3 regions of the Hydrogenophaga sp. H7 genome follow, and region 3 is predicted to be linked to each of the others. Evidence: predicted binding sites of a transcription regulator. Region 3 holds the regulator's gene; each other region holds the start of a gene.
The links. The regulator HrcA, encoded in region 3, represses chaperone genes, less so after heat shock. The targets are predictions, from matches to a motif close to TTAGCACTCNNNNNNNNNGAGTGCTAA.
Positions count from the first base shown of each region.

Region 1: a site for HrcA is predicted at 1,992-2,018, ahead of rpoH (RNA polymerase sigma factor RpoH). Genes of this name have one in related genera too.
Region 2: a site for HrcA is predicted at 3,499-3,525, ahead of groES (co-chaperone GroES). Genes of this name have one in related genera too.

Region 1 is NZ_MCIC01000012.1:435,686-441,877, forward strand. Features, by position in the region: gene BC358_RS08585 (DNA polymerase) at 1-1,163, opposite strand, end outside; gene imuA (translesion DNA synthesis-associated protein ImuA) at 1,108-1,896, opposite strand; gene rpoH (RNA polymerase sigma factor RpoH) at 2,052-3,008, shown strand; gene BC358_RS08600 (metallophosphoesterase) at 3,019-4,050, opposite strand; gene lysS (lysine--tRNA ligase) at 4,058-5,605, opposite strand; gene BC358_RS08610 (ABC transporter ATP-binding protein) at 5,676-6,192, opposite strand, start outside.
Region 2 is NZ_MCIC01000017.1:267,807-273,998, reverse strand. Features, by position in the region: gene BC358_RS21960 (carotenoid biosynthesis protein) at 1-1,705, opposite strand, end outside; gene ccoG (cytochrome c oxidase accessory protein CcoG) at 1,864-3,294, opposite strand; gene groES (co-chaperone GroES) at 3,619-3,909, shown strand; gene groL (chaperonin GroEL) at 3,954-5,597, shown strand; gene BC358_RS16985 (MFS transporter) at 5,705-6,192, opposite strand, start outside.
Region 3 is NZ_MCIC01000018.1:308,504-314,695, reverse strand. Features, by position in the region: gene rapZ (RNase adapter RapZ) at 1-484, opposite strand, end outside; gene recN (DNA repair protein RecN) at 481-2,127, opposite strand; gene BC358_RS19165 (NAD kinase) at 2,171-3,088, opposite strand; gene hrcA (heat-inducible transcriptional repressor HrcA) at 3,186-4,205, shown strand; tRNA gene BC358_RS19155 (tRNA-Ile) at 4,243-4,319, shown strand; tRNA gene BC358_RS19150 (tRNA-Arg) at 4,348-4,424, shown strand; gene greB (transcription elongation factor GreB) at 4,426-5,058, shown strand; gene BC358_RS19140 (bifunctional (p)ppGpp synthetase/guanosine-3',5'-bis(diphosphate) 3'-pyrophosphohydrolase) at 5,068-6,192, opposite strand, start outside.

The DNA.
Region 1 (6,192 bases), on a different contig from region 3:
CACCAGCCACCCTCCACGCGCTGCGGGCCGAGCAGCAGCTGCAGTTCGCCCTGGTAGAGCGGCCGGTGCTGGCGCACCAACAGCTTCAGCGGCCGGTCCAGCAGCAAGGATGGCTGCGGCCCGGCGGGCGCCACCGACCAGGCATCGCGCGGCAGCGCCTGGGCGGCCGGCTGCCAGCGGCCCATCGCCTCGGGCCGGTGGTCCTCGCACAGCAGCGGCCGGACCACCCGGTCCTCGCCCAACCGCGCCGCCAGCCGCTCCAGCACCTGGGCCAGCGGCTCCCGGCCGCGGGCCTCGTCGGGCAGCAACGAGGCGCTCTGCGGCGCCAGCGGCACCACGCCTTCGGCCGTCAGCCGCAGGTCACCCACCGGCGCGGCCAGCGACACGTGCGACAGGTGCTCGGCCAGCAGCCGCGCGAGGTGCCCGGCCTCGCGCGTGGGCTCGGCCGTGCGCACGGTCAGCTGCCCGCCCTCGCCCACCCCGCGCGAGCGCATCGCGTCGTGCGCCCAGTGCAGGGTGAAGGCCGTCACGCCACTGTGCCGTGCGGCCAGCCAGGCGGCCAGTTGCAGCAGCAGCCGGCGCGCGCCGAAGACCAGCGCCTCCGCGTTGTCGACCCGGTGCGGCAGCTCCAGCCGCGCATCGAACACCGGCGACAGCGTGACCCAGACATGCGTCTCGGGTGCGCGGCCGTAGGCCTGGTCCAGCGCCGCCAGCAGCGCCGCGTCGAACCGCCGCGCCAGGCCGGCGCGCGGCAGCCGCCGCAGATCGCCCAGCGTGCGGCAGCCGATGCGCGCCAGGGTCGGCAGATGCGGCCGCACGGCGCTCAGGGTCGCCATCGGCAGCGCGTCCAGCGCGCGCGCCAGCGGCGGCGACACCCCGTCCTCCACCCCCGCGCGCGCCAGCGCCAGCGCAGCCAGGGCATTCGGTGCCCAGGCCAGGGCCACCGCCCCCAGTTCCTGCGCCCCGCCCCAGAGCCGTTCGCGCAGCGCCGCCCGCCCGCCGAACAGGCGCAGGCTGGCCGCCACCTCCAGCAACACGGCCTCTTCGGCGATGGCGACACGGGGCGTGAACTGCAGCGCCCAGACCGCCAGCGCCTGCAGCGCCGCGTCAGTGGGGGACGGCGGGTCGTCGGTGCTCGGCAGTCGGAGTGCGGACCACAGCATGGTCGGCCTCGCGAGGAACAGGGAAACGGTCGGCGGCTCCATGGCCCAGGTCCAGGTCCAGCAGCCGGGGCGGCAGCACCGCCGACAGCCCGGCCGGCAGCGCCGGCAGCTGCAGCGTGTGCGCCAGTGGTGGGCCCTTGCGCTTGATCACGTCGACCGCCAGGGCCCAGCCGGCACCCGGACGCACCAGCAGGCGCAGGGGCGCCGCCGACGATTCGCGCGCTGAGACTGCCGGCCGGCACAGCCACACCGGGCCTTCGTGCTCACTGGCCAGCACCTGCAGGCGCCGCAGCTGCGCCGGCCGTGCCTGGGGCAGCCAGGCCAGCACCGCCCCGCAGCTGCCGGCCTTGACCAGCTGTTCGGTGGCCCAGAGGCGCTCGACCAGGGTGCCGGCCTGCACCCAGACCAGCTGCCGGGCCGTGACACCGTGCGGCATCAGGCCCGGCAGATGCGGCAACTGCGGCGGCCCGACCAGCGCCACCTCCCGCCCGGCGGCACAGACCCGGCCCAGCGCCGGCCCCAGCAGGCGGAACTCCAGGGCACCCGCTGGGCTCGACAACAGTTCGGTCAGCCCGAATCCGGGCCAGCCCCCGCCCGGCAAGGCTGCGTCAAGCGCCCCGAACCCGCTGGCGCAGCTGGCCGTGACCGGCCGGCCCAGCGCATCGCCGCGCCAGACGAGGGCGGACAGGCTGGCCGGCAGATCGCCGGACGGGCGGATGAACGGGGTGGGCATGGTGGCAGCAAGGATTCAAATACTGTTTTTATATACAGTAAAAGAAATCGAACCGATTGTCCACCCCCGGATATCACGGTCATGGAACCATTCAATTAGCACTCACTCATAGAGAGTGCTAACATTTCTGCAAGACCACTGAGGAGGTTCTTCACATGTCCACCACCCTGCTCGCCCCCGCCGCCCTGCCGACCACCACGCTGGCCGTCGCCAGCCCGTGGAACCGTTCGCTGACGCTGCCGCCGCTGGGCAATCTGGACGCGTACATCTCCGCCGTCAACCGCATGCCGCTGCTGACGCTCGAAGAAGAGCAGTCGGCCGCCCGCCGCCTGCGCGACCACAACGACCTGGAAGCCGCCGGCCAGCTGGTGATGTCGCACCTGCGCCTGGTGGTGTCCATCGCCCGCCAGTACCTGGGCTACGGCCTGCCGCACGGCGACCTGATCCAGGAAGGCAACGTGGGCCTGATGAAGGCCGTCAAGCGCTTCGACCCCGACCAGGGCGTGCGCCTGGTGAGCTACGCGATCCACTGGATCAAGGCCGAGATCCACGAATACATCCTGAAGAACTGGCGCATGGTCAAGGTCGCCACGACCAAGGCCCAGCGAAAGCTGTTCTTCAACCTGCGCTCGATGAAGCAGGGCTTCCGCGCCGAGGCCGCCGAAGGCGACACCCACCGCGAGGCCCTGTCCGACAGCGAGATCGACGTGGTCGCGCGCGACCTCAAGGTCAAGCCCGAGGAAGTGCGCGAGATGGAGACCCGCCTGTCCGGCGGCGACGTGGTGCTCGACCCCTCGCCGGCAGACGACGGCGAAGAGACCTACGGCCCGATCGCCTGGCTGGCCGACGCCAACCACGAGCCAACCGCGATGATCGAATCGGCCCAGCGCGACGTGCTGGCCACCGAAGGCATCGCGCAGGCCATGGGCGAACTGGACGACCGCTCGCGCCGCATCGTGACCGAGCGCTGGCTCAAGGTGAACGACGACGGCTCGGGCGGCATGACGCTGCACGAACTGGCCGCCGAGTACGGCGTGAGCGCCGAGCGCATCCGCCAGATCGAGGTCGCGGCCATGAAGAAGATGCGCAAGGCGCTGGCCGAATTCGCCTGAGCCCGCGGGCTCAGCGCACGAGATCGATGCGGTCGATGGTCGGCCGCACCCCCAGCCGCGCCGGCAGGCCGATCGTGCCCACACCGGGCGTCACCAGCAGCTGCCCGGCCCTTGTGCCGTACAGCCCGTTCCACCAGGGCTGCAGGGAATTGGTCTTGCGCAGGAACCAGGGCGAAAAACCGGGAATCCAGATCTGCCCACCATGGGTGTGCCCGGCCATGGACAGGAACGCCGCGCCCTTCGGCAGCAGGGCCACGGTGTCGGGCTGGTGCACCACCACCAGCCGCCGCGTTGAGTCGTTGCTGAGGCCGCCTGGCCAGAGGCGCTCAATCTGAGGCTGTGGCCGACCACCCCACTGGTCGTCCAGGCCCACCAGCTCCCAGCCCTTCAAGGGCACGGCCTGCCCTTCGATCAGGCGAACACCGTGCTGCGTCAGCGCTTCGCGCAGCGGCGCGGTGAGTTTCGGCCCCGGCGCCTGCACATCGTGGTTGCCCAGCACGCCCCAGACCGGATGACGCAGACGGGCCAGCGGTGCGAAGCCCGCACGCAGGTCCTGCGTCGGCTCGTGCGTCCAGTCGCCCGCGACGATCACCGCGTCGACATCCATGGCGTTGATGCGGCTCACCAGATCGTCCAGCTGCCGGTCGCGGAAGAACAGGCCCCAGTGGATGTCGGCGACCAGCGCGAGCTTCAGCGGCTGTGCTTCGGCCGGAATGCCGGACAGGGTGGTGTGGCGCACGCGGATCCAGTAAGGCTCGATCCACGACGACCACAGGCCCACCAGCACCAAAGTCGCATAGACCGGGTGGCGCCAGCGGCGCGCGCCACGCTCGATGCGCCAGCGCAGCCACAGGCCCACCAGCAGCGGCAGCCCCGCCAGGCGCGGCGCCCAGTAGAGCCAGAGCATGACGAAGTTGCGCACTTCCAGGCGCGGGGTGTGCCAGCGCCCCCAGTGGTCCCAGGCCGTGATGGCCAGCGACAGCAGCAGCGCCCCGCCCAACAGCCACCAGACGCGGCGGTCCAGGCGCTGCAGGTCGCTCACGGGGGTGTCAGTGTTCGCGGCGCAGTGCCGGGAACAGGATCACGTCGCGGATGCTGGGCGAGTCGGTCAGCAGCATCATCAGGCGGTCGATGCCGATGCCGCAACCACCGGCCGGCGGCATGCCGTATTCGAGCGCGCGGATGAAGTCGGCGTCGTAGTACATCGCCTCTTCGTCGCCGCCGTCCTTTGCCGCGACCTGCGCGTGGAAGCGCGCGGCCTGGTCCTCGGCGTCGTTCAGCTCGGAGAAGGCGTTGCCGAACTCGCGGCCGGTGATGTAGAGCTCGAAGCGCTCGGTCACCTCGGGCCGGTCGTCGTTGGCGCGGGCCAGCGGCGAAATCTCGGTCGGGTGCTCCATGATGAAGGTCGGGTTCCAGAGCTTCTCTTCCACCGTCTCCTCGAAATACAGCACCTGCAGGCTGGCGAGCGAGCGGGTCGAGAGCTGGTGCTTCTCTTCACTCATGCCCAGCTTGCGCAGGGCCGGGATCAGCCAGGCCGGGTCGTCCACGCCATTGCCGGCGTCGGTGTACTTGAGGATGGCTTCGCGGATGGTCAGGCGCTCGAAGGGCGAGAACACGTCCACCGGCTGGCCGTTGTAGGTCAGTGGCGTGTCGCCATGCACTTGCTTCACGACATGACGGATCAGCTGCTCGTTGAAGTCCATCAGGTCCTGGTAGTTCCAGTACGCCGCGTAGAACTCCATCATGGTGAACTCGGGGTTGTGGCGGACCGAGATGCCTTCGTTGCGGAAGTTGCGGTTGATCTCGAACACGCGCTCGAAACCGCCGACCAGCAGGCGTTTGAGGTACAGCTCGGGCGCGATGCGCAGGAACATCTCCTGGTCCAGCGCGTTGTGGTGGGTCTTGAACGGCTTGGCGTTGGCGCCGCCGGGGATGGGGTGCAGCATGGGCGTTTCGACTTCGAGAAAGCCGTGACCGACCATGTATTCGCGGATGCTGGCCAGGGCCTTGCTGCGCGTGACGAAGCGCTTGCGGGCGCCTTCGTCGGTCATCAGGTCCACATAGCGCTGGCGGTACTTGATTTCCTGGTCGGCCACGCCGTGGAACTTGTCGGGCAGCGGGCGCAGGCTCTTGGTGATCAGGCGGATCTGGTCGGCGTGGATGGACAGCTCGCCGGTGCGGGTGCGCATCAGCACACCTTCGGCCGCCACGATGTCGCCCAGGTCCCAGTGCTTGAAGGCGGCCAGCTTCTCTTCACCCACGCTGTCGGTGTTCAGGTAGAGCTGGATGCGGCCGCCGCTGGGGCCGAACGACGAATCCTGGATGGTCGCGAAACAGGCCTTGCCCATCACGCGCTTGAGCATCATGCGGCCCGAGACACAGGCGCGCACCGGGTTCGCCTCCAGCGCTTCCTTGCTCGATTCGCCGTGCGCGGCGAACAGCGCCTCGGCCGTGTCGCGCGGTTTGAAATCGTTGGGAAACGCCACGCCCTCGCCGCGCTGCTGCGCCTCGCGCAGGCCTTTGAGTTTCTCGCGCCGCTCCGCAATCAGCTGGTTGTCGTCGGCGGCGGGGATGGCGTGGGCGTGTTCGGTGGTCATGGTGTTGGACAAATAAAAACGGGCTGCGCCACAAAAGCGCAACCCGTCATTGTAGTTTTCCGCGAAACGGTCAATGACCGAGGTAGGCCTCTCGCACCTTCGGATCCACCAGCAGGTCCTTGCCGGCGCCCGTCATGGTGATCAGACCGGAGTCCATCACATAGCCGCGGTCGGCGATCTGCAGCGCGCGCTGGGCGTTCTGCTCCACCAGCACGATGGTCACGCCCTGGGCGGAGACGTCGCGCACCACCTCGAAGATCTTGTCCACCATGATCGGCGACAGACCCATCGACGGCTCGTCCAGCAGCAGCACCTTGGGCTGGCTCATCAGCGCGCGGGCCATCGCCAGCATCTGCTGCTCGCCGCCCGACATGGTGCCGGCCAACTGGTCCTTGCGCTCTTTCAGGCGCGGGAAGATGCCGAACATGCGCTCGATGTCGGCCTCGATGCCGGCCTTGTCGGTGCGGATGTAGGCGCCCATCAGCAGGTTCTCGGTGATGGTCATGCGGGTGAAGACGCCGCGGCCTTCCGGCACCATTGCCAGACCCTGCTTGACCAGATCCCAGGCGCCACGGCCCTTGATGCTC
Region 2 (6,192 bases), on a different contig from region 3:
GCAGCAGCGGAGCCTGGGCCTGCAGCACGTCGAACAGCGCCGCCGCCTCGTCCATGGTCCAGGCCATCAGCTCCCGGCGCACGCCCAGCACATGGCCCATCACGTTCCAGGCGTGCAGGTAGGCCTCCTCGTCCTCGCGCGGCAGGCCCAGCCCGAGGGTGCGCATGCCCTTGAGGAAGGAGTAGCTGAAGGTCAGCAGGGTGTAGGCCAGTTCGATCTGGTTGCAGGGCAGGCCCTGGGCGTCGACGTCCCAGCCGTGCGCGGCGAGTGCGCGGTGCATGCTGCGGTCGGCACCCGCCAGCAACTGCGGCAGCACGCGACCACGCACCTTCTGCGGGTCGCCGCGCAGGATCAGGTGCCGGATCGTGGCGTGGATCAGCCGCACCTTGAGCACCTGGGCCACGCCCGAGCCCTCGGGGTCGGTCAGGCCGCCCTTCATCATCACCGGGAACACCATGGCGGCGGTCTGGCGGATGCGGTGCTCGGTGTGCTGTTCCAGCTGGCCGGCGATGTGCAGCACCTCGGCCAGCTGCGGCATCACGTAGCACTCGGGCAGGCTGGAGCAGAACAGCAGGGTGCAGGACAGCGGGCCGTGCTCCATGAAGATCGCCTCGGCCCGTGCGATCTTGCCAGCGTCGGCCCAGTCGGGCAGCGCCCGGGCCTGGGCCACATAGGCCTCCAGCGCAGCCGCCACCTCGGGGTCGGCCTGGCTGGCCGCCGCCCAGCCCGGCGCCAGCGCCGCGTTGTGGGTCCAGGCCGACATCAGCTGGTTGGCCTGCGCCAGGCGGGTCGCCCCCTCGCCCGTGACCGCGCTGTCGCCCGTGCGCCGGCCGATCAGGGCGGTGATGGTGTCGTCCGCTGTCGGGTCGGCCTGCATCGACTGGGCGGCCAGATCCAGCCCGGCCAGCGGACGCGCACGGGCGGCGCGCTGGTGCGGGTGGGACCACTGGCGCCAGACGGCCCAGGCCACGACCACCGGCAGACCCATCGCAAAGAAGGCGATGGCCCGCACCTCGATGGGGTGGCCCAGCAGCACCTGGAACACCAGCCCGCTGGCGTAGATGAGGATGGGCACCAGCACCGCCAACGGCAGGCCATCCGCGGGCGGTGGCGAGCGGCGCGGCGCGGCCAGCGCCTGGAAGCTGCCAACGATCAGCAGCGACACCGCCATCCAGCCGGCAAAGCCCTGCAGGGTCTCGCCGAACCAGCCGCCGTCGGTCTTCTGCATGATCCAGGCCTTGAGCACAAACACGAAGTACGAGTCGGCGCCCAGGTCGAAGGCGGTGATCACCATCGCCGCCAGCCAGGCCGTCAGCAGGCCGCTGCGGAAACCTGGATTCGCGTGGACCGGCCGGCGCCAGAGCATCAGCGAGGCCATCACGTAGCCGATCAGCGCCAGCGCGAACCACATGAGGGGAATGGCCAGCGGCACGTCCCCCAGGCGCGGACCGAGCACCTCGGTGTAGGTGTAGCGGCCGAAGAACCAGCCGCGCGAGGAGCCCATCTGCTCGGCGAACCAGCCCAGGCCCAGGGCCAGCAGCATCAGGGCGCGCGTCCGCCGGTAGCCCAGCAGCCGGGTGGCCGACCAGGCGCAGACCCAGAACATCACGGCGCACGAAACCACCAGAGCCAGGGTGAGGCCGGGGTAGTGCCAGGCGGTCCAGATCAGCAGCAGCGCCGTGCCAGCCGCCGCCGCCTGGAACACGGCGCGGTCAAGAACAGATGGGGCGGAGGAAGTGAGGGCAAAAGAAGGGGCCACAGCCAACGGCTTTCATTGCTTGGTCAACCCCCTTGGGCCGGCATTGTGACCGCAAGCACGGCGCGATACCCGCGCGGGTTCCCCCGCCCCGCGCGCAGGCGCCGTCAGCGTGGCACGAGGAAGGTGGTCTTCTCGTCCAGCCGGATCGCCTCGTCGGTGCTCGACTGCAGCCGGAACACGATGGGGTGCGAGCCGCTCGCGGCGCCCGGGGGCACCTGCACCCGCACGGCCAGCGTGCGCACCTCGGTCGGCAGCACATCCACCACCGGCTCCGAGGCGAGCGCGATGCCCTCCATGCCCTCCACCGCCAGCCGGATCAGTTGCCGGTCCTCGGTGGCGTTCATGATCTGCAGGCGGTAGACGTTCTCGATCCGTCCCTGGTCGACCATGCGGGCGAGCGCGCCGCGGTCGCGGATCACGTCCACCTTCATCGGCACGCGCAGGTACAGGCTCACGCCCACCGCCACCGCGATCGCCCCCAGGATGGCCGAATACACCAGCACGCGCGGGCGCAGCGCGCGGCGGATCGTCTGTGCCTTGTCCCAGCCGCTGGTCATGGCGTTCTGGGTCGAGTACTTGACCAGGCCGCGCGCGTAGCCGAACTTGTCCATCACCTCGTCGCACACGTCGGCGCAGGCGCCGCAGCCGATGCACTCGTACTGCAGGCCCTTGCGGATGTCGATGCCGGTGGGGCAGACCTGCACGCACAGCGTGCAGTCCACACACGAACCCAGGCCCTTTTCCTTCGGATCGACCTTCTTGCCGCGCGAGCCGCGCGGTTCGCCGCGGGCGGCGTCGTAGGTCACGATCAAGGTGTCCTTGTCGAACATCGCGCTCTGGAAGCGGGCATAGGGGCACATGTACTTGCAGACCTGCTCGCGCATGAAGCCCGCGTTGCCGTAGGTGGCGAAGCCGTAGAAGAAGATCCAGAAGGTCTGCCAGGCACCCATGGTGCCCGCCAGCACCTCGGCGGTCTGGGCGCGGATCGGCGTGAAGTAGCCGACGAAGGTGAAACCGGTCCACAGCGCGAACAGCACCCAGGCCAGGTGCTTGGCACCACGGCGCGCGAACTTGGCGCCGCTCATGGGCGCGTCGTCCAGCCGGATGCGGGCCGCGCGGTCGCCCTCGATCTTCTTCTCGATCCACATGAAGATCTCGGTGTAGACCGTCTGCGGGCAGGCGTAGCCGCACCACAGGCGCCCGGCCACCGCGGTGAACAGGAACAGCGACAGCGCCGACATCACCAGCAGGCCGGTGAGGTAGATGAAGTCCTGCGGGTACAGCACCAGACCACCCAGGTAGAAGCGGCGCGAGAGCAGGTCGAACAGCACCGCCTGGCGCCCGTTCCAGTTGAACCAGGGCAGCGCATAGAACAGGATCTGGGTGAACCAGACCGCGGCCCAGCGCAGGTGGGTGAAGGTGCCGCTGACCGAACGTGTCTGGATCTTCCGGCGCGACTCGTACAGGGAGATTTCAACGGCGTCCGGCTCGGGACTGGCCGCCGGTGCGGCGGTGGCTGCAGTGGTGGTGGACATGGTGAGGGTGGGGGAAAGTCTGCCGATGCCTGCCACTTTCCAAGAACCGTGCCAGACAAAAAATTCTTTGAATTCAGGCACTTGCCATCGGCCAAGTCTCTGCGAAACACTGCCACTCCGCCAATGGCTGCCAATATGGCAGATCATCTGGCAGCCTGGAATTTCCGGGGACGCACTTGAAATGGGCAGGACCGGCCCTTATGATTAGCACTCGCTGGAGTTGAGTGCTAACACCCGACTCCCAGTCGATCCGCGGGGCCCAGCCCCATGGCCAGTGGCCCCGCCCATCTGACCCCCAACATTTGATCCATTTCAGGAGATGCAATGAACCTTCGTCCTCTCGCCGATCGCGTGATCGTCAAGCGCATTGACAGCGAAACCAAGACCGCCTCCGGCATCGTCATCCCCGACGCCGCCGCAGAGAAGCCCGACCAGGGCGAAGTCCTGGCCGTCGGTCCCGGCAAGAAAAACGACAAGGGCGAACTGTCCGCCATGAACGTCAAGGTCGGTGACCGCGTTCTGTTCGGCAAGTACAGCGGCCAGACCGTCAAGGTCGATGGCAACGAACTGCTGGTCATGAAGGAAGACGACCTGTTCGCGGTCGTCGAGAAGTAATTCGCCCCTCATCCATCCCCAATTACTGAATCGGAGAAATCAACATGGCAGCAAAAGACGTCATTTTCGGCGGCGAAGCCCGCGCCCGCATGGTTGAAGGCGTGAACGTCCTGGCCAACGCGGTCAAGACCACCCTGGGCCCCAAGGGTCGCAACGTGGTGCTCGAGCGCTCCTTCGGCGCCCCCACCGTGACCAAGGACGGTGTGTCCGTGGCCAAGGAAATCGAACTCAAGGACAAGCTCCAGAACATGGGCGCCCAGATGGTCAAGGAAGTTGCTTCCAAGACTTCGGACAACGCCGGTGACGGCACCACCACCGCCACCGTGCTGGCCCAGGCCATCGTGCGCGAAGGCATGAAGTACGTGGCCGCCGGCATGAACCCGATGGACCTGAAGCGCGGTATCGACCGTGCCGTCGAGTCCCTGATCGCCGAGCTGAAGAAGGCCTCCAAGCCCACCACCACCAGCAAGGAAATCGCCCAGGTCGGCTCCATCTCCGCCAACAGCGACACCTCCATCGGCGAGATCATCGCCAACGCGATGGACAAGGTCGGCAAGGAAGGCGTGATCACCGTGGAAGACGGCAAGTCGCTGCAGAACGAACTCGACGTGGTCGAGGGCATGCAGTTCGACCGCGGCTACCTGTCGCCCTACTTCATCAACAACCCCGAGAAGCAGGCCGCCCTGCTGGACAACCCGTTTGTCCTGCTGTTCGACAAGAAGATCAGCAACATCCGTGACCTGCTGCCCACGCTGGAAGCCGTGGCCAAGGCCGGCCGTCCGCTGCTGATCATTGCCGAAGACGTCGAAGGCGAAGCCCTGGCGACCCTGGTGGTCAACACCATCCGCGGCATCCTGAAGGTTGTGGCTGTGAAGGCTCCTGGCTTCGGCGACCGCCGCAAGGCCATGCTGGAAGACATCGCCATCCTGACCGGCGGCAAGGTCATCGCCGAAGAAGTCGGCCTGACCCTCGAGAAGGTGACGCTGGCCGACCTGGGCCAGGCCAAGCGCATCGAAGTGGGCAAGGAAAACACCACCATCATCGACGGCGCCGGCGCTGCCGCTGACATCGAAGCCCGCGTCAAGCAAATCCGCGTGCAGATCGAAGAAGCCACCAGCGACTACGACCGCGAAAAGCTGCAAGAGCGCGTGGCCAAGCTGGCCGGCGGCGTGGCCGTCATCAAGGTCGGTGCCGCCACCGAAGTCGAGATGAAGGAAAAGAAGGCCCGCGTGGAAGACGCCCTGCACGCCACCCGCGCTGCCGTGGAAGAAGGCATCGTCGCCGGTGGTGGCGTGGCCCTGCTGCGCGCCAAGCAAGCCGCTGGCGCCATCAAGGGTGACAACGCCGACCAGGACGCCGGCATCAAGCTGGTCCTCAAGGCCATCGAAGCCCCGCTGCGCGAGATCGTGGCCAACGCCGGTGGCGAGCCCTCCGTCGTGATCAACAAGGTGCTGGAAGGCAAGGGCAACTTCGGCTTCAACGCCGCCAACGACACCTACGGCGACATGATCGAAATGGGTATCCTGGACCCGACCAAGGTGACCCGCACCGCGCTGCAGAACGCCGCCTCCGTGGCGTCCCTGATGCTGACGACCGAGTGCATGGTCGCCGAGTCCCCCAAGGACGACGCACCCGCCATGCCCGGTGGCGGCATGGGCGACATGGGCGGCATGGGCATGGGCATGTAATGCCTTGACCCGGCCTGGGGGCTACGGCCCCCCGCCAAAGAAAAAAGCCCCGCAAGGCGACTTGCGGGGCTTTTTTTTGTTGGGCCCCGCCGTGGGGTCGGCAGCGTTCAGGCCACCCGCTGCGGACCGGCCAGCGCATCGCGCAGCGCCAGTGGCCGGAACAGGCGCCACCACGCCAGGCTGATGCCGATGGTGCCCAGCCCGCCCAGCACCACCGAGCCCACCGGACCGAAGGCCGCGGCCGTCACGCCCGACTCGAACTCGCCGAGCTGGTTGCTGGCGCCGATGAAGAGCGTGTTGACCGCCGCCACGCGGCCCCGCATCTGGTCCGGCGTTTCCAGCTGCACCAGAGTCTGGCGGATGACCACGCTGACCATGTCGGCCGCGCCGGACACCGCCAGCGCCAGCAGCGACAGCCAGAACGAGGTGGACAGACCGAACACCACCATGCACAGGCCGAACACGGCCACCGACACCAGCAGCTTGGGCCCGACGCGCCGCTCCAGCGCGACGTGCGAGAGCACCAGCCCGGCCGCCAGCGCACCCACTGCCGGCGCTGAACGCAGCAGGCCCAGGCCTTCGGGGCCGACGTGCA
Region 3 (6,192 bases):
CCGGCCGGATCAGGCTGGTGTCGAGCACCTGGGCGCGGTCGCGCAGCTCCGACAGCAGCTCGCGCTCATATTCGATGGCGTCCGTGAGCGCCCGGTGCTCGTCGTTGGACGGCTTGAGCGACAGCGGGTGGCGGCGGCGCGTTTCGGAGAAGCGCCGCACCAGCGTGTCGGTGGTAGCGTCCAGGAACACCGTGGTGAGGTGGACATCCTGCCCGGGCTGGTGCCGGATCTCGGCCAGGCGCGCGGGCAGCCCGGGCAGCGAGGCCGCGCTGCGCACGTCCATCGCAATCGCCACCTTGCTGGCACGGTGGCTCTGCTCCAGGGCGATGAACGAGGCCAGCAACTCGGGCGGCAGGTTGTCGACGCAGTAGTAGCCGAGGTCTTCCAGCGCGGTCAGGGCGATCGATTTGCCCGAGCCGGACATGCCGGTGATCAGCACCAGCTCAATCGGCTTGAGGGGTTGGGCGGGGTCCGGCGTGTTCATGCGGTCAGCAGTTCTCGGGCGTGTGCCAGCGACACTTCCGAGCGGTCGTTGCCTCCGAGCATGCGCGCCAGTTCGCTCACACGTTGTTCGTGCGTGATCGGGGTGACGGTGCTGTGCGTGACCGAACCGCTCTGGCGCTTGCTCACCAGCAGGTGGTGGTCCCCGCAGGCAGCGACCTGGGGCAGGTGGGTGACGGCCAGCACCTGGCGGTCGCGGCCCAGCTGGCGCAGCAGTTGCCCCACGGTGTGCGCCACGGCACCACCGATGCCCGAGTCGACCTCGTCGAAGATCAGGGTCGGTGCCTGCCCCAGCCGGCTGGTGACCACCGAGATCGCCAGGGCAATGCGCGAGAGCTCACCGCCCGAGGCCACCTTGCCGACCGGGCGCGGGCTCACGCCGGCATGACCCGCCACCAGGAACTCGACCTGTTCCCAGCCGTGCGCCTGCGGTTCTTCCAGCTTCTGCAGGCCCACCTCGAAACGGCCTCCCTGCATGCCCAGGGTCTGCATGGCCTCGGTGACCGCCCGGGACAGCTTGGGCGCCGCCTGCTGGCGCAGCTTGCCCAGGCGCTTGATTTCAACCTCGAAAGCGCCCCAGGCCTTGCGCTCCGCCGCGCGCAGGGCGTCCAGATCCATGGCCTGGTCGACGCTTTCGAGCTCCTGCTTCCAGCCCGCGAGCAACTCGGCCAGCTCTTCGGGCGGCCGGCGGTAGCGGCGGGCCAGCGACATCCATTGCGACAGGCGCTGATCCAGTGCCTCCAGCCCCGATGGGTCCAGATCGGTGTGGCGTGCGTAGTGGTGCAGGCTGTGCACCGTGTCCTGCACCTGGGCCAGGGCCGCCTGCAGCGCCTCGATGGCGTCGTTGAAGGCCGGTTCCAGGTGGGCCTGCGCCTGCAGCGCGGACAGCGCCCGGTGGATCAGCGACGCGGCGCTGCTGTCCTCATCGTCCAGTGCCGCAGCGGCTTCGCGTGCTGCGTCCATCAGGCCCTGCGCATTGGCCAGGCGGCTGTGCTGCGCGTTGATGTCTTCCCATTCGCCGGGTTGGGGCTGCAGCTTGTCGAGTTCACCGATCTGCCAGGCCAGTCGCTCGCTTTCCTGCTGCAGTGTGTTCTGGCGCTCGGCCGCACTCTCCAGCGCCTTGCGGGCCTGGCGCCAGTCGGACCATAGCGACGCCGCCGCCGTAGCGTCGACGCCGGCGTAAGCGTCCAGCAGGCCGCGCACGGCTTCTGCGCGCGTCAGGCTCTGCCAGGCGTGCTGACCGTGGATGTCGACAAGGTGATCGGCCAGGGCCTTGAGCTGGGCCATCGTGGCCGCGCTGCCGTTGATCCAGCCGCGGCTGCGCCCTTCGGTGTCGACGGTGCGGCGCAGCAGCAGGCTGTCGTCGGCAGCGGCAAAGCCCTGCTCATCCAGCCAGGGCCGCAGAGAAGCAGGCAGGTCGAATTCGGCGGCGATCTCGCAGCGCGTGGCGCCTTCGCGCACCACGCCGCTGTCGGCGCGCGCACCGAGTGCCAGCTGCAAAGCGTCGATGAGGATCGACTTGCCGGCACCGGTTTCGCCGGTGAGCACGTTGAAGCCCTGGTCCAGATCGAGGTCCAGCGAGGGCACGATGACGAAGTCACGCAAGACGATGCGTCGGAGGCTCATGGCTTCGGAACAAACGAAAGGAAGGCGGCTATTTTGACCGCTCTCAGGCGCCCTCGTTCCAGTGCAGCTTCTTGCGCAGGGTGTCGAAGTAGCTCCAGCCCAACGGATGCAGCAGCCGCAGCGTGTGTTCCGAGCGGCGCACGACGATGCGGTCACCGTGGAGCAGGCTGGTGAGTGACTGCATGTCGAAGTTGGCGCTGGCGTCCTTGCCCGAGACGATCTCGACCGCCACTTCGCAGTGCGAGGGCAGCACGATGGGCCGGTTGGACAGCGTGTGCGGTGCAATCGGCACCATGATCCAGCCGCCCACAGACGGGTGCAGCAGCGGGCCACCGGCCGACAGCGCGTAAGCGGTGGATCCGGTGGAGGTGGCGATGATCAGACCGTCGGCGCGCTGGTTGGCCACGAAATGACCGTCCACCTCCACCCGCAGTTCGATCATGCTGGCCACGCCGGCCCGGTTGACGACCACATCGTTCAGTGCCGTCGCCTCGAACACGCAGCGGCCGTCGCGCCAGACGCTGGCCGCCAGCAGCGACCTGGGGTCTTCCTCGAACTCGCCGCGCAGGATGGCCCGCAGGTTGTCCTGGTAGGCGCCCAGTGGAATGTCTGTGATGAAACCCAGGCGCCCCTGGTTGATGCCCACCAGGGGCACGCCATAGCGGGCCAGTTGCCGACCAATGCCCAGCATGGTGCCGTCGCCGCCGAGCACCAGCGCCAGGTCGATGGACCGGCCCATGGCAGGGACGTCCAGCGCCGGGTATTGCAGCAGGCCGGTGTTGAGCGCGGTGTCCCGCTCCAGCGAGACGTCGCATCCTTCGTCATGCAGGAACTCGGCCAGTGTCTCGACCACCTTGCCAGAGCCGGGTGCCTGGTACTTGCCGACGATGGCCACATGGGCGAATCGCAGGTGGCGCTTCGGCGCAGAGGCCTCGTGGCGGCGGGTGTCTGGCTGGGTCATGTGCAAATTACAACATAGGGGGAAAGGGCAGTCGGCCCCCCGGAAACCCTTGTCCTCATTCCCTGTTTTCGGGTGGCACCGTCCGTAAAATGGGGCCATGCTGGACGACCGATCCAAACTTCTGCTCAAGACCTTGGTCGAGCGCTACATCGCCGACGGCCAACCTGTCGGTTCCCGTACGCTGGCCAAGGCGGCCGGCATGGAGCTCTCCCCGGCGACCATCCGCAACGTGATGAGCGACCTGGAGGAACTGGGGCTCATCGCCAGCCCCCACACCTCGGCCGGGCGCATCCCCACCGCCAGAGGCTACCGGCTGTTCGTGGACACCATGCTCACCGTGCGGCGCGAGGACATTTCGGGTGCAGAGAACATCGGCGCCACCGGCATCGAGGCGGGCGCTCAGCCGCAGCGCGTCATCAGCCACGCCGCCCAGATGCTTTCCAGCCTGTCGCAGTACGTGGGTGTGGTGATGGCGCCGCGGCGCGCTTCGGTGTTCCGGCACATCGAATTCCTGAGCCTGTCGGAGCGCCGCGTGCTGGTGATCCTTGTGTCGCCGGACGGGGATGTGCAGAACCGCATCATCCACACACAGGCGAACTTCACCCAGTCGCAGTTGCTGGAGGCGGCCAACTTCCTCAATGCCCACTACGCCGGCCTGACGATGGAAGAAGTGCGGGCGCGGCTGCGCAACGAGGTCGAGGCCTTGCGGGGGGAGATCGCGGCGCTGATGCAGGCCGCTGTGGACATCGGGGCCGACGCAAGCGCCGAGCGTGAGGAGGTGGTGGTCTCGGGCGAGCGCAACCTGCTGTCGGTGAGCGAGTTTTCCAGCGACATGGGGCATCTTCGCCAGCTGTTCGACCTGTTCGAGCAGAAGACCCAGCTGATCCGCCTGCTCGACGTGTCTTCACAGGCCGATGGTGTGCGCATCTACATCGGTGGCGAAAGCCATGTCGTGCCATTTGAAGACCTGTCGGTCGTCACGGCGCCCTACGAGGTGGATGGTCAGGTGGTGGGCACGCTGGGCGTCATCGGCCCGCAGCGCATGCCGTACGACCGCATGATCCAGATCGTCGACGTGACCGCCAAGCTGGTGAGCAACGCCCTGAGCCACAAATGAGCAGGGCGTTACTGCGCCCTACAATGCGGGCCTCGTCGGGCCGTTAGCTCAGTTGGTCAGAGCAGAGGACTCATAATCCTTTGGTCGTTGGTTCAAGCCCAACACGGCCTACCAAAAAAACCGTGCTACAATGCATGTCTTCGCGGCTGTAGCTCAGCTGGATAGAGTACTTGGCTACGAACCAAGGGGTCGTGGGTTCGATTCCTGCCAGCCGCACCAAATGAAAAGCCCGCAGCCACAAGCTGCGGGCTTTTTTCTTTTTCGCTCCGAAGCGTTCTCCCCGGGCCGTTCCTTCATGAGCAAAGCATTCACCCGCGAAACCGACTCCGACGCAGACGACGAACTGCCCGAACCGGTGGTGCTGCCGACCGGGGTGAACTACATCACCCGAGCGGGTTACGACCGGCTGCGGACCGAGTTGATGGCGCTGATCGACGACGAGCGGCCCCGCATCGTCGAGATCGTTCACTGGGCCGCCAGCAACGGAGACCGGTCCGAGAACGGCGACTATCTGTATGGCAAGAAGCGCCTGCGCGAAATCGACCGGCGCATCCGCTTTCTCACGCGCCGGCTTGAAGTCGCCGAGGTGGTGGACTGCTCGCAGCACCATGGCGGCGACCAGGTGTTTTTCGGTGCCACCGTGACCTATGCGGACGATGAGGGCAGGGAGACCACGGTGACCATTCTCGGCGTGGACGAGGCAGACAGCTCCCGCGGCGAGATCAGCTGGGTGTCTCCCGTGGCCCGCGCTCTGCTGAAGGCGCGAGTGGGTGATCTGGTTCGGCTGGTGGTGCCCGGAGGAAGCCAGGAGCTGGAAATCCTTTCGGTCAGCTATCCCGCGCCCGGGGGCTGATGCGGCCGTTCAATTGGCGCGGAGTCGCTGCGCCTTGATCACCGAGGTGGTCCGCTTGAGGCTGCGCAGCACTTCGGCAAGGTGTACCCGGTCGCGCACGGCCACGGAGAAGCGGATGTCGGTGGCCGTCTGTGCGGGCTCGTCGCCCATGTCCACGTGGGTGATGTCCGCCTCGGCCGAGGCGATGGCGGAGGCCACGCGAGCCAGAACCCCCTTGCCGTTGGTCACGGTGACCACCACGGTGGTATCGAACGGGCGCGTGGGCTCATCGGCCCATTCGACCTGGAGGAACCGCTCACCGTCGCGCGCCAGCAGGCGCTTGCCGGTGGGACAGTCTTCGGTGTGCACCGTCAGTCCCTCGCCGCGGCCAAGGTAGCCCACGATGCGGTCGCCCGGGATCGGCTGGCAGCAGCGCGCGAACTGGACCGACAGGCCTTCGCTGCCATCCAGACTGACGACCCCCTGGGAAACCGAGCCGTCCTCACCGGCGGCGTAGCGCTCGGTGCTGATGAGCACCGCGTCGGGTTTGAGCCCGGTTTCGGCCAGCAGCACGGCGAGCTTCTTGCCCACCATGCTGGCGATGCGCTTGCCCATGCCGATGTCCGACAGCAGTTCCTCGCGCGACTTGGTGCCGGTGAAACGCAGCAGCTTGTCCCAGGTGGCCTTGTGCTCGCCACTGGCATCGGGGAGTTGGGCGATGCCTTCGGAGCGCAGTGCCTGCGCCAGCATGCGCTCACCGAGCAGATGTGTCTTTTCCTGTGCGAGCGTCTTGAGGTGGTGCCGGATCTTGGAGCGCGCGCGACCGGTCTTGACGAAGGACAGCCAGGCCGGGTTGGGCTCGGCGGACTCGCTGGTGAGAATCTCCACCACGTCGCCGTTGGCGAGTTCTGTGCGCAGCGGGCGTTGTTCGCCGTTGATGCGGGCGCCCACGGCGCGGTTGCCCACGCCGCTGTGGATGGCGTAGGCGAAGTCCATCACCGTGGCACCGCGCGGCAGCGCGAGGATCTTGCTCTGCGGCGTGAACACATAGACCGCGTCGGGGAACAGGTCGATCTTGATGTGGTCCCAGAACTCGCTGGCATCGTGCGTTTCCTGCTGGATGTCCAGCAGGGACTGCAGCCACTGTGTGCCCAG